2 regions of the Pseudoalteromonas sp. S3785 genome follow, and region 1 is predicted to be linked to the other one. Evidence: riboswitches for the same ligand, from Rfam matches in the RefSeq annotation. Region 1 holds a riboswitch; the other holds the start of a gene.

What was found. Region 1 has a riboswitch for lysine ahead of lysC (lysine-sensitive aspartokinase 3). Riboswitches for the same ligand answer to the same signal wherever they lie in the genome.
Region 2: linked by a shared signal. The riboswitch ahead of dapA (4-hydroxy-tetrahydrodipicolinate synthase) and the one ahead of lysC (lysine-sensitive aspartokinase 3) in region 1 are both predicted to bind lysine.

The regions. Positions count from the first base shown of each region.
Region 1 covers NZ_PNCT01000088.1:1,449-15,158, reverse strand. The annotation lists gene CWC17_RS17655 (2-hydroxyacid dehydrogenase) at 1-497, shown strand, start outside; gene CWC17_RS17650 (sodium-dependent transporter) at 599-1,921, opposite strand; gene CWC17_RS17645 (4'-phosphopantetheinyl transferase family protein) at 2,060-2,803, shown strand; gene lysC (lysine-sensitive aspartokinase 3) at 2,830-4,215, opposite strand; lysine riboswitch at 4,290-4,462, opposite strand; gene nhaD (sodium:proton antiporter NhaD) at 4,561-5,808, opposite strand; gene CWC17_RS17630 (MksB family condensin complex protein) at 6,020-7,291, shown strand; gene CWC17_RS17625 (condensin complex protein MksE) at 7,295-7,843, shown strand; gene CWC17_RS17620 (Mks condensin complex protein MksF) at 7,840-10,617, shown strand; gene CWC17_RS17615 (DUF4136 domain-containing protein) at 10,726-11,277, shown strand; gene CWC17_RS17610 (hypothetical protein) at 11,677-11,973, shown strand; gene CWC17_RS17605 (hypothetical protein) at 11,957-12,322, shown strand; gene CWC17_RS17600 (peptide-methionine (S)-S-oxide reductase) at 12,329-12,820, opposite strand; gene CWC17_RS17595 (TonB-dependent receptor plug domain-containing protein) at 12,997-13,710, shown strand, end outside.
Region 2 covers NZ_PNCT01000011.1:68,274-86,571, forward strand. The annotation lists gene CWC17_RS03770 (2OG-Fe(II) oxygenase) at 1-444, shown strand, start outside; gene CWC17_RS03775 (cysteine desulfurase-like protein) at 520-1,755, opposite strand; gene CWC17_RS03780 (2OG-Fe dioxygenase family protein) at 1,765-2,397, opposite strand; gene CWC17_RS03785 (PKD domain-containing protein) at 2,618-6,796, opposite strand; gene acnB (bifunctional aconitate hydratase 2/2-methylisocitrate dehydratase) at 7,031-9,628, opposite strand; gene CWC17_RS03795 (OmpA family protein) at 9,936-10,994, opposite strand; gene CWC17_RS03800 (protein adenylyltransferase SelO) at 11,329-12,735, opposite strand; gene CWC17_RS03805 (DNA-3-methyladenine glycosylase I) at 12,738-13,442, opposite strand; lysine riboswitch at 13,637-13,833, shown strand; gene dapA (4-hydroxy-tetrahydrodipicolinate synthase) at 13,962-14,846, shown strand; gene CWC17_RS03815 (2,3,4,5-tetrahydropyridine-2,6-dicarboxylate N-succinyltransferase) at 14,862-15,602, shown strand; gene CWC17_RS03820 (PLP-dependent decarboxylase) at 15,602-16,807, shown strand; gene CWC17_RS03825 (succinylglutamate desuccinylase/aspartoacylase family protein) at 16,813-17,934, shown strand; gene CWC17_RS03830 (phospholipase A) at 18,144-18,298, shown strand, end outside.

The DNA.
Region 1 (13,710 bases):
AAATATTAAATGGCTTTGGCGCGCATATTTTAGTGTGCGATCCTTATGCAACACCTGGCAATTACACCATTACCGATTTAGATTCGCTGCTTACGCAAAGCGATATAATTTCACTGCACTGCCCATTGAACGAGCACACACACCACTTAATAAACGATGACGCGTTTAATAAAATGAAACCCGGCGTTATGCTTATTAATACCTCGCGTGGCGCGCTACTTAATAGCAAAGCCTGTATAAACGCGCTTAAAACTAAAAAGCTTGGGTATTTAGGGCTCGACGTATACGAGCAGGAGTCTGAGCTGTTTTTTAAAAACCATAGCGATGAAATAAACCAAGACGATATATTCTCGCGCTTAGTGAGCTTTAAAAATGTATTAGTCACTGGCCATCAAGGCTTTTTTACCCAAGAAGCACTTACCGAGATTGCTAATACCACCTTACAAAATGCGCTGGAAATAAACCAAGGTAAGCAACTCACTAATGAAGTTTTATAAATTATTTACCTTTAATTAGTAGGCACAAAAAAGCGAAGTAAGCTTTAAACTTACTTCGCTTTTTTATTTTATTTATCAGTTACTTTATGGCCTGATGATAATTAACCAAACGCAACGTTTGCAAAAACAAGGGTCATTAATATTGGGCACACAAAGCGAATATACTGTGCAAACCAATAATGCGCCCCTGTGGTTGCCTGGCGCAATTTATTACCACGCTGCCACATCCATCCTGCGGTAACAAAGTAAAACAAGCCCATAAGCGGTAATTGGTATTGGGTAAACAACATAATAACTAAACCAAATAACCACTCAAAATTTAATATAATGGCACTTGCGCATACAAGCACAATTAAACTGACAGCCCACGTGGCTTTAGTACGATCTACGCGGTGGTTTTCGACTAAAAAGGCAACGGGTATTTCGGTGGTTGAAATAGTTGATGTAACCGAGGCAATCGACATTAGTACAAAAAACAACAAGCCTATTAGTAAACCTATTTCACCCATCGTGCTAAATAGCTCTGGCAAAATAGCAAATATAAGCTGCCCTTCGCCAATTAGTTTACCGCCACTAAACACCTCAACCCCATTGTGTTGTGCAACGTAAATTGCTGGCACAATAAGTAAGCCTGCTAAAAATGCCACGCTGGTATCAAGCAGTGCAACGCTTGCGGTTAGTTTTGGCAGGTTAGCATCGGGCTGTAAATACGAGCCGTAAATCATCATGCAACCTACACCTAATGAGAGTGAGAAAAACGCCTGCCCCATAGCTGCAATAATTAAATTAGGGTCGAGCACTTGGCTAAAATCAGGTATTAAATACGCAGCAAAGCCTTCGCTTGCACCCTCAAGGCTGGCTATATAAACAATTAAACCAACCAATAAAACTAATAGTAACGGCATTAAGCGGCGCGACCAGGTTTCAATACCCGATTTAACCCCTTTTAAAATAATGCTGGCGGTTAAAATAAGCATAAGCGGGGTAAATATAAAATTGCGCAGTACCGAGTCGCTATGTAAAAACTCGCTAGCGCCATCAAAGCCTAAAAATGACGTTATGGGTTCAATAGCGTATGAAAGCATCCACCCAGCTACAATAGAATAAAAGCTAAGCATAACCACAGCGCCCGCAAGGCCTATATACCCCGCCGCAGCCCCAACTCTTTTGTTGGTATTTTGCCACGCATTCCCTAATGCTTTTACTGGGTTTGCTTGTGCTTGGTGCCCTAAATAAAGCTCGGTATAAAGCGCAGGTAGCGCAAGTAAAAATATAACAACAAAGTAAACCAATAAAAATGCACCGCCACCATGGTTGGCCGCTTGCGTAGGAAAACCCCATATATTACCTAAACCCACTGCTGCGCCTGCAGCGGCTAAAACAAAACCAAAACGGCTTTGAAATCCATCACGCACTTGTGCCATACATCTACAAATTCTGTTATTCTTTGATTATTGTGAATTAAACCATATTTAATGCCAACTGAGTAATAAAATTGCTGTTGGCATAAATAAGCGCTGTTAACCGCTCATTATTACAGCACTCTCTTAATTTAAGCGTGTATGACTAACCATTTTTTTAAAAACACCCTAAGTATTGCTCCCTCTTTTTATAGCGATTTACCCCGTAGCAACAATACTATTTTAGTGTTTAATGCCAACACACTTAAAGTAGAACACCTCGATTTAACCCAGTACCTAAGCCCATTTGAACTAAGCGTTATAAATCGCCGTAAACGCATGCAAGCAAAGCAAGAATATTTAGCATCGCGTATATTGCTAAAGCAGCTTACAAAGCATACTCAGCCCCAATACGCGCACGTACCGCTTAATAAAATGAGCACCCACTTTAATGAAAAATGCTCAAAACTTCAGCTCCATGTAAACCGCAGCGTTATTAATACGTGTATTTCGCACTCACATGGCTTAGTGGGTGTAGCTCTTAATGTTACTAATACAGAGTTTGGGTTTGATATTGAAAAAATAAGCTTAAAACGCCCATTCGAAAAGCTCGCTAAACATTTTTACAATAAAGCTGAAATTGACTTAATTACCGCACCTACTGCTATTGTGGACCAAGCGTACACATTCTTTAGAATTTGGACTTTAAAAGAGGCGCTCGCTAAAGCAACTAACCGCCCTATAGCGCAATTGCTTAGCCCAAATGTATTTAGTGAGTTCTCACAGCAAAACCTTGTAGCAACGAGCAACAATATAGCGTGTGCCAATGCGCTATTTGATGTAAGCGTGGCACATAAAAAAAGCACCGACTGGCGGTGCTTTTTGCTCAATAATTTAATAACTTAAATACTTAATAACTTGGCTTTATAAGCTTAGGCAGCGCTTTCTAATAAGCGGCTATGTATTGCTTGTACTACAGTATCAGATTCGCCCTGCTCTACTAAAAAGCAAAGGTTGTGCTTACTTGCACCGTGGCAAATTAAACGAATATTAAACTCTTTTAGAACATTCATTAAATTCATTTCGTGCTGGCGTAGCTGTATTTCAGAGCCTATAAGCGCCACTAACGTTAAGTTATTTTCAACCGATACATGGCAAAATTCAGCAAGCTTATCTAAACACGCTTGCTCAAGCTCGGGGCGCGAGGCATTAGGCGCGTTATCAAGGGTAATCGCTACGCTTATTTCTGACGTTGTCACTAAATCGACCGATATATTAAACTCACTTAAAATGGTAAATACACGGGCTAAAAAGCCACTTGCTAATAGCATTTCAGGGCTTTTAAGAGTAAGCAATATTTGGTTTTTACGTTGCGTTACAGCGCGTATACCCGGCTGCTGAGATTTTTCGCGCTCAATCCACGTGCCACCGCGCTCTGGCTCACGGCTTGAGCCTACAAATACATTAATGTGACTACGGCTGGCTGGTAAAATAGTGGCTGGGTGTAAAACCTTTGCCCCAAAGGTGGCCATTTCTGCGGCTTCGTCAAAGCTTAAACGGGCAATTGGTGTTGCTTTTGCACACAAACGAGGGTCGGTGCTAAATATACCCACTACATCGGTCCAAATATGTACGCTTTTAGCGTTGATTGCCTCTGCAAGTAATGCTGCGCTGTAATCTGAGCCACCACGGCCAAGCGTGGTTGTTTGGCCAAACTCATCCCTGCCCACAAAACCTTGAGTCACAATTACTTGCTCATCTAGTAGCGGAATTAATACTTCTTTAGCCGCTTGCGCTGTAGCTTTAACATTAGGTGTTGCTTTACCAAACTGGCTATCGGTTTTAAGTACTTTTCGTACATCAAAACGGTCAGCATTTAAGCCTTTTAAACGCAGCACTTGCGCAAATAAGTAAGACGACAAGCGCTCACCAAAGCTAAGTAATTCATCATGTTGTTGATCTGTATTGAGTGTTTCCAGGGCTAGTGTTTGGAATGCTTTTAATGTTTCGTTAAAGCCTACGGCTAAATCGGCATCAAGCGACAACTCATCTAAAATAGCCTGCTGAATAGCCAATACGCCATCTATGTGCTCTTGGCGTTGTTCTTTACTAAGGTCGGGTTTGCACAATGCAACTAAGTGGTTAGTTACGCCGGCACTGGCGCTCACAACAACAATACGTACGCTTTTATCTGCAACAATAATTTCGCTGCAACGACTCATCGCTTCAAAGTTTGCAACACTGGTTCCGCCAAATTTGGCAACGATGTAATCTGATTTTGCGCCTGATACTGTTTGTGGCACTGATTGGGTAGTCATTTCGTCTCCTTTCGCGGTATCCAGACCGCTGAAAAACAAGAAGAACTTGGCAAAGGAATATATTTGATGTGTCCGCTGCCAGAAGCTCTCCACCTAAGTTGGTGACAGTTTTGGGGATTCAGCCCCATAAACCGAAAAACATTGTCGACGTAACTTTGTTTTCCTCGGCGAGTACTTCCCTCTTTAATGGTTATGGGCGTTCGTCACCTACCATTAAATACCTAAGTATCGCACCTCTTCTGAATGCTTTATTAACCATTGGCTAAATAAAACAAAGCCCCGCTAATTAGCGGGGCTTTGAAAGTTATCGTTTAGACGTCTAGGTGTCAAGCATTTATAGTAAAATTAAACAAAGCTACCCATAAAATATGCGCCTGTATAACCTACGGTATAACAAATTAATAATTGCAGTGATAATTTAAAATAACTAGTAAAAGTAAGTGCTTTAAGTTTGCTCATTGCAATTATACCCGCTGCTGAACCAATTATTAGCATTGACCCACCTACCCCTGTTGCATAGGTAAACGACAACCAATGCTGTTGGCTCATTACTATATCTGCTTTTAATAAGGCTGCGGTAAGCGGTACATTATCAACCCCTGCAGATAATATGCCCATTAAGTAGTTAGCGTACTCAGGTGACATTATTGCGTATAAATCGGTAAATTTACTTAAAATGCCAATCTCTTTTAATGCCCCTACCAATAATAAAACCCCAACGAAAAACAGTAGCGTGTCATATTCTATGTCGCGCACAAAGTCTATTATGTCTTTGTTTATATCTTTTTTACGCATTAAAAATTGCGCCACTAAAAACATAACCGACAAACCAAATAAAAATGTAAGTAGCGGCGGTACGCTGTAAATTACGCTAAGTGTTAACGTACTTACCACGGTTGATAAAAATATAATGGCAATAGTAATGTCGGTTTTTTCTATGCGTTTTTTTTGCGAGCCTTGGAACTCTATTTTCCCTTTCATACCAATAGAGAGCAAAAGCGCTAGTAACATCACACTTATAAACGCAGGCGCTATAAGCAGTAATAAGTTGGCAATAGACACTTTGCCATCTAAAAATATCATTAAGGTGGTTACATCACCGGTTATTAACGATACACCGCCAGAGTTAACCCCAAACACAATAAGTGTGGCGTATTTAATCAGCTTTTTAGCTTCAAGCTGTAACGACATAACCACAGCAAGTGATATAAGGGTAGCGGTTACGTTGTCAGAAATAGACGAAAACAAAAAAGCAAACCCGCCCACTAAAAACATAAGTTGTCGCTCGCTAATGCTTTTAGGCATTACCCGATGCACTATGTTTTCTATAAACCCTTTAGAATTTAAATACGCAACAAAGGTCATGGCGGCCATTAAAAACAGCCAAAGTGAGGCTATTTCTAGTATGTTTTCGTTTAAAAGGTGCTGAATTTCGGTGGGGCTTTGCCCATGAAGAGGGTTAACAAAAAGTATAATCCAACAAAGCGTGCCAAAAAATAGCGTTGTTTTAGCTTTATTTACGTGAATTATATCTTCTATAACGATCAGTAAGAAGGCAATCGCTATTAGGGTTAAAATTATCGAGGGGACCATGGTAGTTAAATAACCTTTGATATAGTTTTAAAGAACACACAAAAATCACTCCTTTGTGCGTGCCCAATTTCGGCGCGAATTTTAGCACCGCCCTCATGCAAAAACTATTATTAAATGGTCTTAAAAACGAATACTATTTACTGGTAGAATACGTAATAATGAGTCAACTTTGAGAACTCAATAATAAAATACTAGGATGTTGTAACCTCATATGATCCCAGCTAAAAAGCTGCTAAATACCCTTAGCGAACATTGGGGTGTTTTAGAGCTATTATTTAAACGTTTTAAAATGGCCGACTTTAGCCTAAAAGACGTACAAAACGCTATTAAACAAAAACAGCCTACGTGGACAAACGAGCGCATATACAAAGAAACAAATCGTTTGCTCAATCAAGATATACTTATTCCATTGGCTAAGTCTTCGCAGCTTGAAATTAACCGTGCAATAGCCGATTTTGCCACCTTTTTATTACAAGAAGAACACCTAGGCTTAGCACAAGAAATTAGCGTTTTAGTGGATGATTTAGCGCGCCTAGGAAACCGTTTGGATAACGCAGGTAGCATGGAAGATTATGACGATTTACGCCGCTATAGCCGCATTATGGATGATCGGGTGCGTAAAATAATGAAGCTTTACGCACACAACGAAAACGCCATATTAAATATTGTTGAGCAGGCTAAATCTGATCACGCTGTGCAATCTTTGCAAAAGCGATACAAAGCCGTAATAGAGGCCTTTGACGAATACATAGAGCCCATGCTTGAAATGGTCGATATTAGAGGCGACTTTCATGCCTGCTTTACACTTATTGAGCAACAAATAAGTAAGCAAATAGAGCACATTGAACGCTCGGGTAAGGCCTACAACGACAAACGCATGCTTGAGCAATTACGTACCCGTATACTCGAAATGCATTTGATTGGCCGAGAAAGCTTACGTAAAAGTGCCGATATGCTTATGCCACTGCGCGAAGAGCTACGCCGTAATAATTTAATTACCCGCCAAGCGGCAAAAGTGCTTGGCCTGGTGCGTAAAAATGGCGTAGATAACATGCTAAGTGCGGTGCAACCAAACTTTGTAAGTGATGCGCAACGTTACTCGCTTGGGCAACATCGCCATATAGTAGCCTACATGGCAAGCTTGGTAGAGTTTGAACACGAAGAATACCAGCTTCCAGAGCAACAAGACGTACCGGCGTTTGTAACGCCAAACATTCCTGATTACCACGATGTTAAAAAAACCTTTGCAAAACGCTCCAATAAAAAGCGTAAAAAGCCTCAGCCATTGCTGCAATTTTTAGACGAAAGCTACCCCGAGTTAGAGGCCGACGAAATGCTATTTTTATATCAAAAATTAGTCAGCGACAGTGAAATTCACATTAGCCAAAGCGATGAAAAAGCGCGCATAAAAATTGCCGGCCAACATTTTTCGTTATACCCATTTAATTCAGCGCCTCAGCCAGATACACAGGCAGACGAGTAACACATGACACATATAAACCTAGACGAGCTAACACACCTGCAAGCCATTAATAAAAAATTAGGCGCGGGTTATCATATTTGCGAACAAGACAACGTAATGTGGCAAGAACTTGACCAACACATAGAATCTTACAGCGCCTTATTTAGCGCCCTGGGCCACGATCTAAAACACGACAGCCGTGGCTTTTACTATTTTGCCAGCGACGAAAGTACACCGAATATGGGTAAAATATCCCGTGCTATTGCGCTAACCATTTACATTTTAATTGAGCACTTTGCCAATACAGGTAAAGACCCAATGCGCGCCCTATTTGATGAAGTAAACGATTTAGAACTGATGCAAACCTTAGTGCAAATTAACAAACATTTGTTTGATCAGCTTGAGATCTTTTCGGGCTCAGATTTACGAAAAGACGTTTACCTGCGCATGGTACGTTTAGGCCTTGCCCGCGAAGTAGAAGGCGGCTTTATGCTACAAGCGCCTATTCACCGTTACATTGATGCACTCATGGAAGTAAATGAAGAAACTTACATTACGGAGGACGAGCAATGAAAAATCTATACGGACTGAGTAAACTCGCCCTACTTAATACCGCAGGCTATGCAAAGTGTGTGATCCCACTTGATAAAAGCAGCTCTATTTGTGCGCCAAACAATACCGGTAAAAGCTCGGTTATTAACGCCCTGCAATTTCCGCTAATAAACGATTTGCGCCTAACCGAATGGGACGGCCATGATTTAGATGAAACCCGTAAATTTTATTTTTCATCGGATCAATCGTACATTTTACTCGAAGCTAACCTCCCTCATGGCTCGGTCGTAATTGGGGTCGCAGGCCTTGGTAAAATAGCCGGTTATGCGCATCAGTACTTTTGTTATCAGGGCAAACTTGATTTAGCGCAGTACACGCAAGGTAATACCATAATTAAGTTTACCAAGCTGTTTAATCATTTAAAAACGCAAGGTTACAACCCAATAGAGCTAAAAGCACAAGAGCTAAACGCCCTACTTACCGGTGGCGCAACGCCCTTTGACGGCGACATTAATTTAAAAATGATCCCGCTTAATAACGTGCAAGACTCCGCCATTTATAAAGAAATATTTAGGCGTATTCTTAACTTACACAAATTAGGCGCAAGCGATGTTAAACGCTTTATGTTACGTGTGTTTGAGCGCCATATGTCAAACTCTAAAGTGGACTTTTATGAAGTATGGCGTCGCTCGTTTGATAAAGTAAACCGCGCTAAACGCGAATTAAAAGCGCTTGAATCAATGCAAGAGCCAATAAGTGCGCTTGAATCAATGCTTGAAAACCAAACCGTGCTTAAAGGTAAGTTAGCAGCTTACGCACCTAAAATTGACCAAGCACTAATAGACTTTGACACCTACCAAGAAGAGCAACTAAGCGAACTCGCCATTGCCCTTGAAGATATAGAGCACGAAAAACACGAGTTTGAACAAAAGCAAAGCTTATACGTGCAGCAATCGCGCGATATAGAGCGCAAACAAACCCAAATTGAGCAATGGTTTTTAGATTACAGCGCCCTTAAAAGCGAGTTTGAACTGGTAAATAAAGCCACCCTTAAAGCAAACCTTGCGCAACTAAAGCAAGATTACGAGTCGCTTTCGCACTCTATTACCAGCGCACAAGGGCAAAGCCTACATACGCTTGATTACCGCATTAGCGAAACCCAAAAACAAATAAAAAGTTTAAAACTACAGCTTAAAAACCTTGAGTTTAATTTGTTTACTCGTATGCGCGAAGACCTATCACTCAAAGAAGTAGAAGAAATATCGCGCATTTTAAATCCCGACCTACTCTCGTTTGCAACCACCAGCCAGGGCGATATAACCATTGATGACGAAGACGCCTTTGGGGAATTTTTATCGCTATTAAGTGAAAACGTTAAAGGCGGTGTGCTAACCCTTCCAGGGGCAAGCATTAAGCTTAAAAAACTCTCGCCTGTACAAATGCAAAGCGGCGAAAACAAAGCCCAGCTTAGCGCTCAATTAGACGCGCTTGAACGCTCCTTAAAAGAGTTTAAACAACAGCGCGAAGTAGCTGCCAACGTGGCAGAGAAACAAAAAGAAAAAGATGCACTTTATGATGAGCTATTGAGCGCAGAAAGCGCACTTAAACGCTTAGAGCAATTTGAGGTAATGCAGCAGTCGGTAGAAGCGCAAGCCATGCTAAAAGAGCAATTATTAGCAGAGCGCGAACAAGTTGACGACTACCTGCAAGATATTCAAAAAAATAGTGGTTCAATTGCAGACAGACGCTCGTTAATTAAATCTAAACAAGAGCAAATTAATCGCCAAACCGAGCGCCTTCGCCAAGTTAAAAGCGAGCGAATTGACCACACGCTTGATTTATACAGCGGGAAAGTAACCCCATACATGATTGATATAACAGTCGACTTTGATAACTTAAGCGACCTAGTACATCACTTTAATAAAGACTGCCAAGAGCTGCGCAATTTTGACATAAACGTGCGTAATACCTATTTGCATGTATATAACGCAGGCATTACTAAGTTCGATAACGAAAACGACGAATTTACTAAATACCAAAAGTTGATTAGCGCGTTTCATAACCTTGATAACGAACGCGATGCTGTTGAGCGCCAAGGTCGCGTAGCCCTGACTGAAGTAGCCGCAACCATTAAAGGCTTGCGTGAAGATTTAGACCGTCTTCGTCGCGAAATGAATAGCTTTAATAAAGGCATAAGCCAGCACCGTATTTCTAACCTTCAAGCGTTTAAAATTAACGTGATACCGCGCAAAATGCTGGTTGATAGTATTGATACTATTATCAGCACGTCGCATCAGTTTGAGCAAGGCGATACCCTTGATTTATTAAGCCAGGAACCCTACAGCGAAAGCGCAGTAAACGAAGCGAAAGATCACTTAATAAAACTTGCCTCAGATAAAGCTGGCCTAACCTTAACTGATTTGTTCGACATTCGTTTTGAAGTGGTAAACCGCGCAGGCGAAACCGAACACTTTGAAAAAATCGATTCAGCCGGTTCAAACGGCACACGTATCACCATTAAGTTATTATGTGGCATGTTGTTTATTCGTTACTTATTAAGCGATCAAGAACAAAACCTTTACCGTATACCTATTTATATAGATGAAGCGGCCGATATCGACCCGCAAAACCAAAAAGCAATCATAGAAACCGCATTGAGCTTTGGCTTTGTGCCAATTTTTGCCTCGGTTAAGCCGCAGGTAAGCTGTGATTACATTGTACCTATTCGTTCAGTAAAGGATGGCGCACAAAATTGGGTAGACGAAAAAGACTGGATAGAAGTTGAACTCAGTTAATTGGCCGTTAAGGCAAACTAACTAAACTAAAATATAGGACGTTAAACTAATACACATTTAAACCATGTGTGTTATTTTAAATTAACGCATTTTATTGGAGCAAACGTAATGAAAAATATACTTATTGTTGCAGCGCTGGCATTACTTACAGCCTGTACGCAAACCCCAGATTGGGATTACGACAAATCAGCCAACTTTAGTAATTTTAAAACATTTGCTTGGGTAGAAAACGCGAGCCTAACCAAAGACACCACAAACTACCAAATTAACGGTTTAATGGAAAAACGCGTACGTACGGCTGTTAATAAAGAACTTAGCCAAACATTAGGTATGACCCTAGTTGACGCCGCACAAGCTGACGTATTAGTTAACTACCATGCATCGGTAGATAAAGAGCTTGAAGTAGACAGCTTTAACGTAGGCTACGGCGCACGTTGGGGATACTGGGGTACAGGTTTTCAACGCGATATTAGCGCCCGCGAATACGAAGTGGGTACGTTAGTGATTGATATTATTGACCGCGAATCAAACCAGCTGATATGGCGCGGTGCAAAAGAAGGCCGTTTAAAGAAAAAACAATCGCCTGAGCAACGCGAAGCGTCAATTAAAGAAACAGTCACTAATATTTTAAGCAACTTCCCGCCGCAAAAGCAGCAGTAAGTTAAAATTGGCGTTAAGTAACTTTTAAAAGCTCACAATATGTGAGCTTTTTTGATGCGTGTATATTTTGGTGCTGCAGAGCTAAATAATTACGAGCTGTGCTCATCACGTCAGCAAGCTGCATGTCTACAAAACATCGGTTAAGCTTTACTTGTAGGCGCTAAGCTTGCTTGCGCGAGAAGCGCAGCCTCTAATTACTTATGATTTCTTATAATTCAAATTTTAAGCCCTCCTATAATAGCTTTGGCAGAATTACTTTATAAATAGGTCTTACATTAGCTAAAGGAGCACAAACACTTACATCACTCCCAAATACTGGTATTTACAGTAAACCGCAGATCAAGCTATATTGATTCTAAAGTATTAAGAGAAATTAAAAAGGTTAAATAAAGGATTAAAATGAAACCTACATGCCCTAGCTGTCAGAATAAAATCAATAATAGAGATATAAAAAATACTAATAAAAAAGGGATATTTTTTGAAGTCGAGTGCCCATCTTGTCAAACATGGATACGTTTGAATAAAACACTAGAAATTATAAAAGCTGCTGGAATATCACTTTTGTTAATAACTAGTCTGCTAAATATTTTCAGCATTAAAAGTGAATATAGCTTGGTTTTCTCAACCGTTGGCTTTGTTGGAATATTTATAGCTATGCTTATTACTTTTTTTGGTAAACATGAAGAAATCAAATAATAAAAAAACAAAAAAGAAGCCAAAAATAAAATACGCTAATATTAGTAATACCAGAATGTTATTAAATCAAATAGCATTCTCCTTGTTTTCTTTTGCTTTAGGGCTGTTGCTGATAATAATAACGGTCAAATCTATATACGACGGTTATGTTCATACACCAACAGATTATCGTGTTGAATCTGAGGTTTATTTTTTCTCGATCTCTCCATTTGCTTATATTTTTAACCTTCTTTTTTACTTAGGATGTGGGATCTTTTTTTTAGCAGTACCATACCTAAGCAGAGACATGTTTCCGCGTAAAAAAGAGAAAAAGCTAAGCAAAAAAGCTCAAAGAAAAAATAAACAATAGTTTTTATTAACTCGTTTTGTATTTATACAATAACTCAAAGGGTATATGGCAATAGTCATCTGGGTGGTTGGTTAAACGGTCTTGATGCTCTGCATCGCTTGGTACGTAATTGGTAAGCTTCTCAACGCCTACTACAACTTTTTCGGCATCACTGCGCTTATTTATATAATTGCTTGCTGCGTCTAAATGGTTTTGGTGTTTACTGTAAATACCAGTGCGGTATTTAGGGCCTACGTCATCTCCTTGTTTATTAATACTGTATGGGTCAATAATTTCAAAAAAGTAGTCAAACAGCTTATTTAGGCTAACGGCGTTTGGGTCAAAAATTACCTTTACGCATTCTGCATAACCATCGTATTCGCCACCTGTCGTTTTGCTTGTTCCATTAGCGCGCCCTGCTTCAGTACTTATTACACCTGGTAAGTGTTTCATAAACTCTTGTACACCCCACAGGCAGCCACCAGCAATGTAAATAGTATTGTGTTCTTTAGTATCCATTATAAATGTTACCTAATGAGAAAAGTGTGAATGGTTATCAAATGCAGTTATTAACAAATTAATGTACAATCGCGCACAAAATGTCTGCTGTTACATTTAGTTATTTTATCATGCTCAAATATAAGCTTTGAAATTAATTGTAACCGCCGCTACAAATAAAAAACGACGAGAAACACATGAGCCGCACACCACACATTATATTACCTGCACTGTTATGCAGCGTTACCCCATTTGTTGATGCCAATACGCTACCTGATGAGTCATCAATCGAGCAAATAACGGTTGAAGCTTCGCCTACAGCGAATAAACTGCCTGTCGGTACATTTGACTCGCCTATTTCTAATTTAGAGTATGACCCGCGTGTTGATTTACAGTCGCGTAATATGGCTGAGGCGCAAGCTGATGTAACTATTCGTGGTGGAATTTTTGAAAATACCGGTTTTAGAGTCGGCAGTACTACCCTACTTGACCCGCAATCTGGTCATTATTTTGCTGAAATACCTATTGCACCGCAAATGCTAAGCGGCCCAGCAGTTTTAACCGGTGCCGATAACGCACTATACGGTATGAACAGCTCTGTAGGTACGGTTTCGTTTGGTTGGAAACCAATTATTACTGGCGGTAGTGTATCGCTTGGTACTGGCACAAACGACTTTAACCTGCAAAGTATCCACGCTGCTAAAAACACACAACTTGATAACTTAGCTAACTATACCCTGGGCTTTGAAGGTGAGTACTCTCACTCGCAAAGTGATGGCACTATTGATAATGGTGACCATGACTTTTCGCGCGCCTCAGCTCGCCTGCAATTAGTAAGCGAGCATAGCCAAACCGATTTATTTTATGGCTCGCAAGATAAGTTTTTTGGCTGGCCTAACTTATATACCCCT
Region 2 (18,298 bases), on a different contig from region 1:
GGCTTAAAAGTTTACCACCCAAAAACGGGGGATGTGGTGGATTTAACACAGGATAACTTTGACGAAGTGGGCAAACCCCAACTCTCTGTGCTGGTACAGCAAATATTTAGACTTGGGAACATTCAGGCGCAAAAGTACGAAATAAATAAAGGCGGCTACCCTTACTGGCATAGTGAAGTGTATCCACAACTACAACATAATGAAGCGCTGCACCGTGTATTATTATTTATGTTTTATTTAAACGATGTAGAGGAAGGTGGCGAAACAGAGTTTTATTATCAAAAACGTAAAATTGCGCCTAAAAAAGGCACTATGGTCATTGCCCCTGGCTACTTTACGCACACCCATCGAGGTAATAAGCCGGTTTCGAACGATAAATATATATTAACGTCATGGGTGCTATTTAATCGTGCAGAGCACATATACGGTACACCTAAGAGCTAGCTCCTAAGTAATCAACCAATAAAAAAGCCATAAGGTTTTTACTTATGGCTTTTAAAATACTTGCTGGATAAGGCTTTAGCCCAATAGCTCATCAAATAAATCAAATAACTTATCTAGCTCTTCGGTAGTGTTATAATGCATACAACCAATACGCACTACACCGCCTTTATCAAGCACACCTAATTGCTTACATAAGCCTTGTGCATAAAAATTACCATCCCACACACAAATATGCTGTTTGCCTAAAAACTCAGACACCTCACGCGGCTCTAACCCTTCAAAGGTTAAAGCAAATGTAGGCGTACGTCCGTTTAAGCGCTCAAGGTCATCAATGCCAAATAGCTTAATACGCGGGTAATTTACTAAACGCGTTAAAAAGTACTCACTCAGCGCCATTTCGTGCTGCTTTGTTTTAGCAAACGCCGCAGTTAACTTTTCACGGCGTGTATGGCTGTCGTCAAGTTCGCTAATTGCAGCAATGTAATCTACAGCGGCAATAAAACCAGCTAACGCTTCAAAGCTTTGCGTGCCTGTTTCCCATCTGCCTGGTGCTACATCTTTAGCTGGTTCTACTTTGTAAGGCGTAAAACCTTCAAGATGCTGCGTTTTACCGTACACCATGCCTAAGTGAGGGCCAAAAAACTTATACGCTGAACAGGCCAAAAAGTCGCAATCTAGGGCCTGCACGTCAACAAGCTCATGCGGTGCATAATGCACGGCATCAACGTACACTAATGCGCCTACAGCATGAGCAAGCTCTATAATACGTTTTATATCGTTAATAGAACCTGTGGTATTTGAAGCATAAGTAACAGCCACTAGTTTAGTATTTCTGTTTAATAAGCTTGCAAACTGCGCCATATCTAAGCTGCAATCAGCCTCGTTAATTAAAGCTGTTTGAACTTTAACGCCTTTATCTTGCGCTGCTTGCTGCCATGACGATACATTTGAGAAGTGATCAGCGTTAGTCACAATAATCTCATCACCGGCTTGCCAATCACGCGAAATAGCGCGACTAAAGCTAAAGGTAAGGCTGGTCATGTTAGGGCCAAACACTATATTTTGTGCACTTGGCGCATTCAGTAAGTCGGCCGCTGCTTGGCGCGCATTGGCCATTAACTCAACGGTTTTATCACTTGAAAAAAACGCACCGCCTAAGTTTGAGTTGTAATGCCCTAAATAAGCAGTCATTTCATTTAGAACAGACTGAGGTACTTGAGAGCCACCTGGACCATCTAAAAATATTGGCGATTTACCATCAACAGTTTGTATTAATGCAGGAAACTGCTCACGTAATTGCGCTATGTTCATGAGCACTCCTTAAGAGGTAAGTACAAAACAATCCAGGTAACCTGGCTTGCTTGCATCTACTTTGTTCATTGGCGTTGCATTGTGCCAAACTTGACGGTCGTTTATTAGTGCAAACATGCCGTCTTTAATTTCCATTTTAAAACACGGTTCGGCTTGCTTGTGTTCGTATACTAGCAGCTCACCGCCTTCTAGGTTTTCGTGAGAAACACCACACACACAAACATGGTCAAAGCCATCTTGGTGCACGCCTTCAGGTGCCGCTGGCGTATCGCTATCAATAGCAAGCATTCTAAATTGATGTATTTCAATATCACGGCCTTCATCAATGCCGGTAAGCTCACAAAACTCACTTACAATGCTTTTCATACCTTCTGACTCAAGTAAGCTTTGCTCTAAGTTTTCATAAGTACGCTCAACATTACCCTGAAAGGTATTGATAGAATCGTCTTGAACAAATGCTTTGGCAGCTTGTAGTTTTAGCTCACCATTTTGAAATTTAATTACCGAGTAACGACGCTTACGAAATTCACCATCTGCATATGGATTCGCAGGTAGGTTATCAAAAGAAGGCTTAACCAAATCAATATTTGCTTGGTTAATAAAACGTAGTTGCAGTAAATTCTGGTTGTTTAATGCAGTCATAAAATCTCGCTTAAAATAATGAGAATATTAAAAGAGATTTTAATGCATGTGTGGAGGATTTTCTGAGCATAAATTGGGATGTAAAAGATTAAAAGTTAAATTTTAAGATCTAAAACTCTAGTTTATTGAAAATTTAATTCAAAAAAATTGGCTACACTGCGTAGCCAATTTATTAAATTTAATCACCGCTCTAATTTTAGCCCGAAACTATAGAGCGTATTCACTCCATTAGTTCAAATGCGATATTAATATCGCAGCTTTGCGCCAAATAATGAACCGTGTATGTATTGTCTTCTAAAACGCCATCACACCCGCTTATAGACTCTAATTTATAGCCTGCATTTGCAGAAATATTAAAAGTTAACGTATCGCCATGAAAGCTTGTGTAGTTTTCAACGCCGTTATTTACTACACCATTACCATCTGAATAAACTGTAACATCATACCTTGGCTCAAAAATCGTAAAGGTCACCTCTTCTTGACTTTGACATGCTGTACCTTGTAAATACTCACAAAGCACTATCTCATCACGATCATTTGAAATAAATTCAATCACCTTGCTTTGACCGTCTTGCTCGTAGGTAAACTTACCTTCGAGTAATTCAAGTGATGTAACTTTAATATCGTTTTTCCAAAGCTCGTACCCATCCACATAGTAAACTCCCCACTTTACGAAGTTCTCACCACTGTGCTCGTAAATTTCAAAAGGGATTTCATGCTCATAAAACTTATCAGCCCTTGTATTTTCAATATAGTTCTCAAAGTAAAGTGACGCATAAGAAAAATTTTCTTCTCCCGTATTTGTATCAAAAGCTCTAGATACACGCTCAACCACTTGGTAGTCATCATTGCGATTAATAAGCCTATAATCCATTGTGAAGTCAATCAAACACGTCTCTAAAGTCAAATCACAATCGGAGCCGTATGTTCCTGTTAGTTGGTCATACTTTCTGCTTCGACTAAAGTTTCCTTCTTTAAACTCACCTTGAATGGAGCTTGTAAAAAAGGTGAAGAACACTTGGCCATCTTCATATATTTGTAGCTCATCCCAAATGGTCTCTAAGTCATGGCCTTCTTTAAATAAATGACGCCCAGTAAAGTTACTCGGGGTAATTTCTTGCTCTTCTTGCCTTACCATTATGGCAACATTTATTTGCTTTTCATCTTCATACTGGCTTTGCATAATTACTTGATAGCCAAGGTCTATATCCTTAGTAATATAGATATCTTCAACGCTATCAGAAGTCGTAATTTTAAGTCCTACTGCTGTTTGCTGCCAAGAAAAGCTTTCTGTTTGCGCTTCATCTATAGTATCGACTACGCTACCTGTTCCATCATCATTTAGCAGTAATTCCTTAACGGTACTTTCAGATGGGATATCTAACGACCAACTACCAACCAAATCGCTTGAGGTTAAATCAATTTGAGGCACTACTGAATCAAATAACTTAACATAGCTATCACTGTGCCACTCTTCAACTAGTTCCTCGTTACGAAACTTACTTAAACTTTGCGTCATTTGGTACCAGCCGTTACCTAAATCGAAACGTTCCTTTAGTACAATACTGGTCATTACATCTTTACGTCTAACTTCTACTTGAGTGCCATTTTCAACTTCATACGCAACACTTTCATTTAATACATACTCATCAGAAAAATAAACTCTAATTTCGTCAAAATATTTAGACCAAGTGATCGCAACCTGGTTATTGCCAGTAAATGCGCCCTCTTCATTTTCATTAAGCTCTAATTTGAACGAGGTAGAGGTAAAGTAATCAGGATTATTAATTAAAAATTGCCCTGATATTGTTTCTGGCTTTTCCACAAAGGTCGCATTAATTTCGCAGTCACTGTGTCCACTAAAGGCAATATAATATTCTCCCTCAATATAACCTTCGCATCCCTCTATTGAGTCAACTTCATAGCCCTCATTAGGCGCTATATTAAAACCGACCAGCTGAGCAAAAGGCACCTCTTGAACTGCTGGCTGTAGTTGACCAAAATCATTAGATACAGCTGTTAAAGTCACTCGTGGGTTTTTAGATTGATAGACTGTTTTATCGTTCTGTGTACAGCTACTACCTTGTTGGTAATTACAAATAGTGTATGTTTCACCATCACCACTAACAATTTCAAAAAGCCATGTTTGCGAATTTTTTTGATATTCAATGACACCTTCATTTAACTGCGCTTCATACTCGATACCATCGATTGTTATCGTAAATGAGCCGTCATCGTAATTTACCCTGATTCGATCTTCTATTACTTGCTCGCCAGTACTTTTATAAAGATTAAAATTGCTTTGTAATAAGTAGGGCGTAAACTCAGAATAGCTTAGTTCTTTACTGTACTGATAAATAAGTAAACCTTTTTGGATATCATACATATCCCCGTCAGGAGAAAACCATTTGAACTCTCTTAGTAAGTAATATTGACTGTCTTCTACTGCAATGATGTCATGGGTTACTTCGCCGCTTAAGTAACAGGTTTCATCGAACCCTTCACAACTGCTCACAGTATAGCCATTATATTCATAGCGGCGCCTAGTTAGTTTTCCATCCTCAAAAACCCCTTGGTAAGACGTTGTGCCGAGCCCTAACATTATTGTGCCATCGGCAAACACGTTCATATCATAAAGTTGTGCCGTACCAACAAAGCCTTGCCAACGCCCAACTAAATCGTCATTCGATAAAGACACCGCTTCTCTTTTTATCATTAAGCCATATTGGCTATCAGCTGGGTCGGCTGATGTAGTATCTAATGAAACTAGCTGATAGCCTGCTTTTAGATCTTTAGTAAACCAAAAATTTGTTGTTCCAACGCTACCGTCTTCATCATAGGTCACTTGTAATTTATTATTAGTCAGCTCCCACTCAAACGGGGCCGAATTATCACTTAAAACAACGCCTGTACCATCCTCGTAAAAAGCAATAGTCTCTAGGTGGCTAATGAAATTACGGCTTTCTGTTCGCTCCATTTCCCACTCACCGACAATATCTTCGACGGTCAAACTTAAGGTTTTACTTTTAAGAATAAGGTTGGTGGTTTGTATTTCTTGTTTGTTACGCGCTTCAATGCTGTTTTCGTAGACTGTAATATCACTTTTAATATCTATTGTTTTAAAAACATCGTTTTCGCCGAGTACTTGCAACGAGAATGAATTTAAATGCTCATCATAAACAGTTTCAACATCGTCTTCGACTTGGGAGTATTTATTAATAAGTACAGGAGACTGTAAATTAACTTCAATTTTACCACTTACTTCTTCCCACGTTACTGAGCTACCCGTAACTGCATGATAGTGACCAGTGCCATTTTCGTTTAAGGTTAAGTGGCTAGCGGGATTTGCATAATAACGCGGAGAATTAATTATATATTCACCAACCAACGGCTCTTTTGAGCCTGTTACTAAATCTTCATCTTCTTTAATTTCGGTTTTTGTTTGCTCTATTAAATCGGGATCTTGCTCATTAACGTCCTCTTCAAACTGCTCTGCTGCTTCTTCGTTAGTTACTAAATCTAGAGTGCTCTCTACGCCCTCAGGCAGCTCGTAATTAGGGTTATCTACAATAATTTTAATCAGGCTCGCCAGCTGTACTTTTTCATCTGCATCAACATTTAAAAGTGCATTATCTAGCTCATCTTCACTTGTCGGTTCATCACCGCCTCTTACAATCAGTGCATACTCTGCTGTTGTCACGTTAGTAGTGTTAACGCCAAAGTTTTCATCGCTGTCTAAAATGCCATCATCACCTGCCTGCGTAGCTAACTTTTTAACAGAGCTAAGCTGAGAGATAAATTCAACCCCAGGATTTAAATCATCCCGCCCTTTAGCTTTAACTTTTACTAGGGTTTGTTCTAGGGCTTCATCGACATCTAATACTATTGTGTAGACACCATTTTCATCTGCTGTCGCTGAATAAACTTCATCACCTATTATTATTTCTACACTTGCATAACTAATTGTATTATCGGTGATTAAGCCATTAAGCGTAACGGCCGTTGAGTTGCGTTTAATTAATACTTGATGAGTAGCGCTTGTTGTTGCTCCATCATTATCCTCTACAGTCACTGTAAAATTAACGGTTACATCTTCTGTAATGTCGGGTGAAAGATAAGTGATTTCATTTGAGTTTGGGTTTTGTGCGCTGAGGTTTAAAGTGGAATCGTGCTGCCAATAATAATTCACTATTTGCCCGTCAATGTCTAAAGCGCTGGCAGTAAGTGAAAAACTGGTTTTTTCTTGTATTTCTCCTTGCCCAGAAATTGCTACAGAGGGAGCTAAGTTTACAATTTCGTCGCTATCCTCATCTTTATCAAAACTACAGCCTGATACTAAAAAGCACGCACTCACAGTACTCGCTATTAGTTTTAATCGGCAGTTACTTTTATTTTCCATTATGTGCTCCGATAGTTATTTAATGCGGAGCAAGAAAATACTTGTTGATTGCTCCCTCAATCATTAACAAATGTTATTATCATTTATAGTTGTTCATTTTTTGTTAATTATCAACTTTATTTGCTGATTATTATTCCAACTATTGATTTTTTGGGCTTAACTGCTGAAAGTATTAAAATTTATTTAAACCAATAAAAAAACCCGCCTAAGCGGGTTTTTTAAAACAGATTTAAATTATACAGCTTGCTGAATAATTACGTTGTCTGCTTTTTTAGTGTACTGAGGCATACGGTGGAAGTTCAAGTAACGGTATGTATCTGCAGCCGTTGCATTGATTTTCTCTGCGTATTCTTGGTACTCAGCAGGTGTAGGTAATTTACCTAAAATTGCCGCAACAGCAGCAAGCTCAGCTGATGCTAAGAATACATTTGCGCCTGTACCTAGACGGTTAGGGAAGTTACGTGTTGAGGTAGAAACAACCGTTGCTTTATCAGCAACACGTGCTTGGTTACCCATACACAGTGAACACCCTGGCGTTTCGATACGCGCACCAACACGACCAAAGATACCGTAGTAACCTTCGTCAGTTAGTTGGTCTTTATCCATCTTCGTTGGTGGAGCTACCCAAAGTTGCGTTGGGATACGACCAGTAAAGCCATCTAGTAATTTACCCGCAGCACGGAAGTGACCAATGTTAGTCATACAAGAACCGATGAATACTTCGTCGATTTTCTCGCCAGTAACATCAGAAAGTAAACGCGCATCATCTGGGTCATTTGGAGCACAAAGGATTGGCTCTTTAATTTCTGCTAGGTCGATTTCTACAACGTGCTTGTACTCTGCATCAGCGTCAGCTTCCATAAGTTCTGGGTTTGCTAACCATTCTTGCATTGCAGTAATACGACGCTCGATTGTACGTACATCGCCGTAACCTTCAGAGATCATCCACTTAAGCATAACAATGTTAGACTCAAGGTATTCGCTGATAGACTCTTTAGAAAGCTTAACAGTACAACCTGCTGCTGAACGCTCTGCTGATGCATCTGATAATTCAAACGCTTGCTCAACAGTTAAGTGCTCAACACCTTCAATTTCTAGTACGCGACCAGAGAATTCGTTGATTTTACCTTTTTTCTCTACTGTTAATAAGCCTTGCTTAATACCGTAGTAAGGGATTGCGTGTACGAGGTCACGTAAAGTGATACCTGGCTGCATTTCACCTTTAAAGCGAACCAAAATAGACTCAGGCATATCAAGTGGCATAACACCTGTTGCTGCTGCGAACGCTACTGCACCTGAACCCGCTGGGAACGAAATACCTAATGGGAAACGTGTATGTGAGTCACCACCGGTACCTACAGTATCTGGTAATAACATACGGTTTAACCAAGAGTGAATTACACCGTCGCCAGGGCGAAGTGAAACACCGCCACGGTTCATGATGAAATCAGGAAGCGTATGGTGAGTGTTTACGTCAATTGGTTTAGGGTAAGCAGAGGTATGACAGAATGACTGCATTGTTAAATCTGCAGAGAAACCTAAACATGCTAAGTCTTTAAGCTCATCACGTGTCATAGGGCCTGTAGTATCTTGCGAACCTACAGTGGTCATTTTTGGCTCACAGTATTGGCCTGGGCGAATACCTGCTACGTTACATGCTTTACCAACCATTTTTTGCGCTAGTGTAAAGCCTTTATCAGACACTTCTGTTACTGCTGGTACTTTAAATACGTCAGTCGCACCTAAACCTAAAGAGGTACGTGCTTTGTCTGTTAGACCACGACCAATGATTAGAGGAATACGGCCGCCGGCACGTACTTCATCTAAAATAACGTCTGATTTAAGTTCAAAAGTAGAGATAACGTCATCAGTACCGTGGCGCTTAACTACACCTTCGTATGGGTAAATATCAATTTGATCACCCATATTGAACTCATCAACATTTAACTCAATTGGTAACGCACCCGAATCTTCCATTGTGTTGAAGAAAATAGGCGCAATTTTGTTACCTAAACATACACCACCCACGCGCTTATTAGGTACGTATGGGATGTCATCGCCCATAAACCAAAGCACAGAGTTGGTTGCCGATTTACGAGAAGAACCCGTACCTACAACGTCACCTACGTATGCAAGCGGTAAGCCTTTCGCTTTTAACTCTTCTAACTGTGAAATTGGACCAACTTCACCTGGTTTTTCAGGGTTAATACCGTCGCGCTCATTTTTCAGCATAGCTAAAGCATGAAGCGGAATATCTGGACGTGACCATGCATCTGGTGCAGGTGATAAATCATCTGTATTTGTTTCACCCGTTACTTTAAATACTGTAACAGAGATTTTTTCAGCAACGGCTGGCTTGTTAGTAAACCACTCTGCATCTGCCCAAGATTGGATAATCTTTTTAGCGTGCTCATTACCTGCTTTTGCTTTTTCTTCTACGTCGTAAAATGCATCAAACATTAATAATGTGTTTGATAGACCTTTTACAGCGATAGGCGCAAGTGTTTCGTCATCAAGTAGCTCAATCATTGGGGCGATGTTGTAACCACCTAGCATTGTACCTAATAATTCTGCTGCTTTTTCTTTAGATACTAATGGAGATTGTGCTTCGCCTTTAGCAACTGCCGCTAAAAAGCCTGCTTTGATGTATGCTGCATCATCAACACCTGGTGGTACACGGTTGACGAGTAAATCTAAGATGAACTCTTCTTCGCCCGCTGGTGGGTTTTTAATTAGTTCAATAAGATCAGCCGTTTGCTGAGCATCTAATGGCGCTGGTACGATACCTAACGCGGCACGTTCTTCTACGTGTTTACGATATTCTTGTAGCACAATATTGCCCTCTTGGTGACGTGAAAGTATTCGGTAGCGCCTCATGCGCAAAAAAAGTAACCCAATACTTATAGTATTCTAACGCGGGATTATAAAGCTTTTATGTATAGATGAAAATCCATCCAGCTAAGCAACTGATTATACCGACTATAAATATTATGAATAGTGGTGAGCGCAAATTCTATTTTCGTGAATGTTTGTTAAGTAATAATCATTCTTGTTTAATCTGATTAATATTGCATATGCTGTTTTAAAGGCATAAAAAACCCAGCACTAAGCTGGGTTTTTAAAATAAAGTAAGTAACTATTAACGCTTAACTTTTACACGTTCAATAGATTTTACATGTGCTTCTACACGACGGTTTTCAGCGTGAGCTTCTTTCGTGTTAGCTGTATTTTTAAGACGTTCTTCACCTAGACCAACAGTTGTAATGCGATCTTCAGCAATACCATCTTTAATTAGCTCTTGTGCTACATCATCAGCACGCTTTTTAGAAAGCATCTTGTTGTAGTTTGCATTACCTACCGCTGACGCGTGGCCTTCAAGTAGTACAGTTGTATCTTCGTGCTCTTTTAAAAACTCAGATACTGATGCAATGTCGTCAAAGTAACGTTGACCAACTTGTGCAGAATCATGTGGGAAAGTAACTAATAAGCTAGTTGTTACTTCACGGTCTTCGTATAAAGTACAGCCATCGCCATCAACAGCGTCTGTCATTGGCGTATTAGGACACTTATCATCTTTATCTAAGATGTTATCGTTATCGCTGTCTTTAGGTTCAACAGGAACCTCTACCACTGTGGTAGGTGCTGGTTCTACCGGCTGTGCAGGCATAGAATTTTGGCCAAATAAGTAGTTAATACCAATTTTAGCGCCTACATCTGTGTAACCTTTATCAAGACCTTGATATACCGCAGTTTCAGCGTTTACGAAAAAGCCATCAGTAATAAAGTGTTGGTAACCAACACCTGCGTTTAAGAATGTGTTGTCATCTACTACGTCCATTTCTTTAATACCGAATAGACCGTAGAAAGGACCGCCGTCAAGGTGGTAAAGTGCATCAATACCGTAACGCTCGCCGTCGATATTATTACGATTGCCCGCAGCTTTATCGAACGCGTTAAAGTCCATATCTGCATACTCAAGGCGAGCGCTCCAGTAATCGCTGAAACGGTAACCTGCTTCTACACCCCAACCAGTTGACTCGTTTACGTCAAGGCCAGCTTGAGCGCGCATGTTTTCCCATGACGCATCATAGTAGTCACCAAATGCACCAATATAGAAACCTTCTTCTTTATCAGCAGCGAATGTAGACGCGCTAGTTGCAGCTAACGCAATTGCAATTGTAAGTGATTTTAATTTCATTGTTTTCTTCCCATTTTAACAACTTAGAAAATTGTAGCTAATCAATACTAGCTCAACCAGTTTTGTACACACTACCCGAGCTTTTGTTAATCGATACTTAACGAAAAATAAAGTTTATAAATTTTTTCAACGATCTACAGGCATTCCAACCACCAATTGTAGGTTAAGTAAAAATTTTTACCTAATCTGCAATTAATAAATTAGGGTAATTTATAAATAGTTACTGTTCGTGAATGCGCACAATACCATTGAGCGCCTAACTGCTCAATCATTGTACACTGCATTATTTAAAAATGACTATTTATAATCAAAAACTTACAATTAATTACAATACTTAAGTACCGCAAAAAGTTTGATAGCCCTTGTCATCTTTACCTGTCTCTTGAAAGCGGGCTAAATTAGCTGTTTTATCATAGGGCTTACTCATCACCGTTAAGAAGTCGCTTAGCAGATCGCTCTCGCCGTATTGATTATATTGTGCAAGGATTTCTTCGACGATGTGATTACGTGGAATAACCCTTGGGTTGGCCGCTCTCATTAGGTTGTAGCTGTTTCCATCACACCTTTTTTGCCATAACTGGGCCCATTGCGTTAATTCATCTGGCACTTTGCCACCATTTAGTGACTCGGTAAGGGCATCAAAGGTATTGGTATAATCGAGCTTATGCTCTTGGAATAACAATAATAACTTACTTACAAGCTCCACATCGTCTTCGTTATAACCTGCTAAGCCTAATTTTTGTGCCCACATTTGATTATATTGCTCGTTAAATAACGTAGAAAACTGATTAATTAGCGGCGTCATTAAACTTACAGCTTGTTCGTCATCTTCATCTATCAGCGGTATTAGGCTTTCGGCTAAACGCGCGCAGTTCCAACTTACAATATTTGGCTGATTACCATAGGCATACCGACCTTGCTTATCAATTGAGCTAAACACGGTATCAAAATCAAAGGTATTCATCATTGCACACGGGCCGTAGTCGATAGTTTCGCCGCTTATCAAGGTATTATCAGTATTCATAACGCCATGAATAAAGCCCACTCGCATCCAGCTAATAACCAGCGCTAGCTGACTATTTATAACGGCTGCTAAAAAGTCTAAATAGCGCTGAGCCCCTGCTGATTGAATACTTGGGTAATGGCGTTCAATGGCTAGATCAGCTAGTTTTTTTAATCCCTCTACATCCCCTTGGGTTGCTAAATACTGAAACGAGCCAACGCGAATATGACTACTTGCTAAGCGAGTCACAATTGCGCCTGGTTGCGGTGGATTACGATAAACAGCTTCGCCTGTGCCAACAACAGCCAAACACCGCGTGGTTTTAATCCCTAAGCCATGCATAGCTTCGCTCATAATATACTCACGGATAGCGGGGCCTAGTGCACATCGTCCATCGCCTCCTCTTGAAAAAGGAGTGGCCCCTGAGCCTTTTAACTGAATATCCCACAGCTGATTTTTATCGTCGCTAATAGCACCAAGCAAATGCGCTCGCCCATCACCTAAACGTGGTGAAAAGTGTCCAAACTGATGCCCAGAATAACCCAGTGCCACTGCCTTTACAGATTGCGGCTCGTTGCCTGCAAAAGTGCTAGCACGTAGCTGCGGCTCAACATCTAGATTAAATTTCTCAGCTAACGATGCATTCCACAATAGCAATTGCGGAGCAGCAACACTCGATGGGTTATCCTCTATTGCAAAGTTATCTGCTATGTCTTTGTATCTAGGCACTAATTTCATTATTAATCCTCTGCCTTTTGGCGTATGCCAACTCGGTTATCGCCAACGCTATAGGCCACAATTAAACTAAGTTCTTGCAGGCTTAAACCACTTTGCTTTTGCATTTCGTTAAAAAATGCCTGCGCTGCAGTGAGTGATTTTTTAGTTTGCAGCCCACCATCAATAATTTTATGTGCTCTTAGGTAACTTTCTACGTCTCGTGAAAGTAAAAACGTATCTTTACCGAGCGCTCTTAGGGCATACGGGCCGGTATTTCCACCTAATCGAGCGCCCTGTTTTTTTAAATGTGCCCACAAGCCAATAATATTATCTGTTGGCCACTCAGCAATAAACTTGCTAAAACTGCCATGTTCCTGAGCTATTTCGTGGATCATGTAAGCATTTTCAGGAATCGTTTTCACTTTTTTATAATTACGAATAATGCGCTCATCCGTTGCCTTTTGCTCTAGCATATCGGGCGGCATCATTAGTAATTTATCAACACTAAACTCCCAAAAAACCTCTCTAAAACCCGGCCATTTACTGTTTATTACCGACCAGTAAAACCCGCTTTGAAATACTTTTCGGGTAAATTCTTCAAGCCAATCGTCGTCACTTAATGCGCTTAATGCTTTTTTAGATAAGGGTTTTGCGAGTAATAACTTAAGCATTTTTTCAGAGCCTTTTCGCTCTACAGCTCGCTTATAAATATCGCTAAATTTTTCCATACTTATTAAATACCTCATCACTGCTCATAGGGTTAGTTTACGAGAAAAGCAGCCAATACGTAACCACCCACATTTTCGATGAACTAATCTGTATCCTGCAACTTGACACCTAGACGGCTAAAATGTTTTAATCGCCGCAATTACCCTATCTAAATTGTATTTTGTTAAACCTTTTGCGGTTAAACAAAATACAAAGGGCTAGAAGAGGTGCGTTATTCAGGTAGCGTATGTTAGGAGCGCAAACTCCAGTGAGCATATGTGAGGGGAATACCGCCGAGAGGTAAACGCTTTTGCGAAGCAATTACTTCGGGCGACTAGGTTGAATCCTAGCGACTGTCACCAATAGCTGTTTTAAAACAGCTTATTAGTTTGGTGGAGAGCTTCTGGTCTTAAATAATAAGGCCGTGCGCCCTATTATTTTAAGCCCATTCGCTCTTCGAATACTGTTCGAACGACGTTAATGCGGCTCACATCATACAGCCTCCTTAATATCTCGAACACCTTATAGGTTCGTAAGAGATGATTCACAACTTCAATTTAGACGACTACGCACTGTGGACAGCGCTTGTTACGCCGTTTGATCAACAAGGTAATGTTGACTACGACACGCTCACAACACTTGTTAGCGAACAAGAAGCGGCACAAAACGGTATTTTACTGCTCGGTAGCACAGGTGAAGGCTTAGCCCTTACGCTTAAAGAGCAGCAAGGCATTGTTGAGCACGTGTGCCAATTAAAACCCAGTGTACCGCTTATGGTTGCTGTAGGCGGTAGCAATTTAGCCCAACAAAAAGAATGGGTTAGCTATTGTAATCAGCTACCTATTCACAGTTACTTACTAGGCTCGCCGCTTTATGCTAAACCAGGTGCTGTAGGTCAAACACATTGGTACGAAAGCTTATTAAGCGAAAGCGCACATCCGTGTATGTTGTACAACGTACCTGGACGCAGCGGTGTAAGCATTCCTATCGAAACCATTGAAAACTTAAAAGCGCACCCAAACTTGTGGGCGTTAAAAGAAGCCAGTGGCAACATCACCCAATTTGAAGCATACCGACAAGCCGCGCCTAATTTAGCGCTATACAGTGGCGACGATGCACTTATGCCCTACTTTGCCCAAGCAGGTGCAAAAGGCTTGGTTTCGGTTGCGGCCAATGCATGGCCCTTGCAAACACATGAGTTTGTAAAGCGCAGCCTGAGCGGTCAACACCCCAATTTATTTGCTCAGTGGACCCAGGCTATCAATAGCCTATTTGCTGTAGCAAACCCTATTCCCGTTAAAGTGCTAATGCACCAGCAAGGGCGTTTAAATAGCCCACTGTTGCGTCCACCTTTAACACATCTTGAGTTAACGCAAACCGATTGCATTACCACTGCAAACGACACCATTTTATCTTGGCATTAAATACAGGTTTTTATAATGAGCTGGTTAGAACTACTAAATAATTTAGAATCGGGCGCAGTACGCGCAGCATCACAAAACGAAAGCGGCCAATGGGAAGCTAACGTAGAAGTAAAACAAGGCATTTTAGAAGCCTTTAAAAATGGCACTAACACTGAGTTTGCAGGTGGCTTTGTAGATAAGCATAACCTTGCACCACAAGAATTTAGCACTGAAGATGGCGTGCGTATGGTACCAGGTGGCACCAGTGTTCGCCGTGGTGCATACGTAGCTAAAGGCACAATTATTATGCCACCAGCGTACGTAAATATTGGCGCATACATCGACGAAGGCACTATGGTTGATAGCCACGCATTAGTGGGCTCGTGTGCACAAGTGGGTAAAAATGTACATTTAAGTGCAGCTGTTCAATTTGGTGGTGTGTTAGAGCCAATCGGTGCTAGCCCAGTCGTGGTTGAAGACGATGCGTTTATTGGCGCAGGCTGCGTGATAGTAGAAGGCGTAGTGGTTAAAAAAGGCGCGGTACTTGCACCAGGTGTGCGCTTATCAGCAACCATTCCAGTATACGACTGCGTAAACGAACGCCAGCTTGAAAAAGGCGAGCCAATTCCAGAATACGCAATTGTAATACCTGGCTCTCGCCCTGCGTCTAACGAGTGGGCTCGTGAGCAAGGCCTCAGCATGTCGTGTGCACTCATTGTTAAATACCGCGACGAACAAAGCGATGCATCATTATTGCTAGAAGAGGTTTTACGATAATGAGCTTTTTGAGCACGCCAATCAAAAACGCTGTTAATACGCTTACACAGCAACTTGATACCCCTTTTTTCGTTTACGACTTAGATAAACTAAACGCACACCTTGCGCGTTTAGTTGCACAAACCGATGTAAAGCTTTGGTATGCAGTAAAAGCGAACCCGCTCTCTAAGGTTATTCAATGCCTAGACAACGCCGGATTTAACTTTGACGTAGCAAGTAAAGGTGAGCTTGAACAAGTCCTTGCACAAGGTATTAGTTCGCAGCGCGTGCTCAACACAGGGCCTGCAAAGAGCCCTAAACAAATTAAACACTTTATTGAGCGCGGCGTACGTATTTTTGTTGCCGAAAGCCTCAATCAAGTACGTTGGTTAAACCAACAAGCACAACTGCAAAATACGCAGCTGCAAGTTTTATTGCGTGTGCAACTACGCTGGCCTGAAGGTGAAAAAAACCCACTAGGGGGTGACAGCCTAACTCCGTTTGGGCTTGGCTGCGATGAATGGCAAGCACTCAATACTGGCGATTACCCAGCCCTAAGCTTTGACGGTCTGCATATTTTTCAGTGGGGTAATATGCTTAGCACGCAAAAGCTAAGCGAGCTGTGGTCGCAAATGATTGCACCGCTTACAGCCCTTGCCAGTAACTTAAATATAAACCTTAAAATTTTAGACTTAGGCGGCGGTTTAGGTATTCCTTATACACCAAACGATGCAACACTTGAGTGGGATGAATTAATCACCGCGCTGGCAAAAATTAAAAAAGACGCAGGTGTAGACGAGCTTTGGATGGAGCTTGGCCGCTATGCTGTAGGCGAATGCGGTCATTACGCTAACCCCGTTGTTGAGTGCAAACAAAACTACGGGCAACAGCAAGTTATTTTAATCGGTGGTATTAACCACTTATTACGCCCTGCAGTTACAAGCCAAGACTTTCCTGCAGCGCTACTACGCGAATCAACGGCGCCCGAACAAGCAATGAGCTTATATGGCCCATTATGTACTGCCCTTGATTGCTTGGGCGAGCATACCCTACCAAGCGATTTAAACGAGCAAGACTGGCTGGTGTTTAGCCAATGTGGCGCCTATGGTTTTACCGAAAGCATGCCCTATTTTTTATGCCATGAGCTAGCTGCAGAATACGTATTACAAAATGGCGAGCTCACGTGTGTACGCCAAGCTGAAGATGCCAGCCACTACCTAAGGTAATAAATATGAGCATAACAACACCCATCAGCCAAGAAAACGTTGTAGTCGGGGAAGTAGCAAACGGCTTACCTCTAACTATTCCTGTGTATCGCTTAAAAGGCGATGGCAGCGGGCCAAGCGTTTATATTCAAGCCAATATGCACGGCGCTGAGGTACAAGGTAACGCGGTTATATTTCAGTTGCTAGAGCAGTTAAAGCAGCTAAATTTAAAAGGTGATATTACTTTAGTACCTTACGCTAACCCTATTGGTTGTAATCAAAAATCAGGGGAATTTACCCTTGGACGGTTCGATCCAATTACTGGCACTAACTGGAACCGCATGTATCACTACAACAATGATTTAGTGACCCAGTTTGCCAAAGAGCATAGCCAGTACGACGACGCAGCTTTAAAAAATCACTTTAAACAAGCCTTGCTTGATGAAATAGATACTAAACTCAACGGCCCCGCGTATTTACTCAATACAGGTAAACGCATTGCGCTTAACCTGCAAAAGCTTGCGCACCAAGCCGATATAGTACTTGATTTACACACAGGTCCAATTTCAAGCAAGCATTTATATTGCCCAACCTATGCAACCGACAGTGCCCGCTATTTTAATATTGAACATGTGCTGCTTATTCCAAGCGACTTTGATGGTGCAATGGATGAAGCCAGCTTTTGCCCATGGTGGCACCTAAGTGAAGCACTTGAAGCAAAAGGCAGAGACTTTAATGTACAAGTGGAAGCCTTTACGGTAGAGCTAGGTAGCCAAGAGAAAATAGATTTAAAAGAAGCACACAACGATGCAAACAGTATTTTAAGCTATTTAAATCATAAAAATGTATTGGTAGACGCACCACACAAACCGAGCAATATAACCCGCTACGCATGCCATTTAGATGACTACTATGCTTACTACGCCCCTATTGGCGGCATGGTTGAATATGTAGCCCCGCTAGGTGGGCATATTAAAGCAGGCGAGCCCATTGCACATGTTTTACGCATGGAGCGCTACTTGAGTGAGCAGCCACTACAAACACTTAGCCTCGATTGTGATGCTATTGCAATTTTGCACTTTGCCTCGGCAAGTGTTAACCAAGGCACTGAACTTTATAAGTTTTTTACAAACGTATTTGAGCTATAGCTCACCCTTCTCATTGCGTGAGAGTAAATTAATGATTTAAAAGTTAATTTACATTAGATAAGCGGCTTAGGCCGCTTTTCTTTTGATCTAAACACTACAAGCAAACGTAAATAACATGGTTTAAACGTAAATTCAGTAAAAGTTCACCGTTACAAATGTAAAAAGACGTTATAATTTATAAATCTACCCTACTCTCAAAGGAATAAACAATGAGCTGGCGTTATTGGATTGCACTCACGGCTTTACTTAGTACCCCCTCTTTTGCCCAAGAAGAGATAAAAGAAAACGAACAAGACAACGATATAGAGCTTGTTAAGCAATGTATTTTAAACGAAGTAATTGGTGGCGACGGAAAGCAAACCTT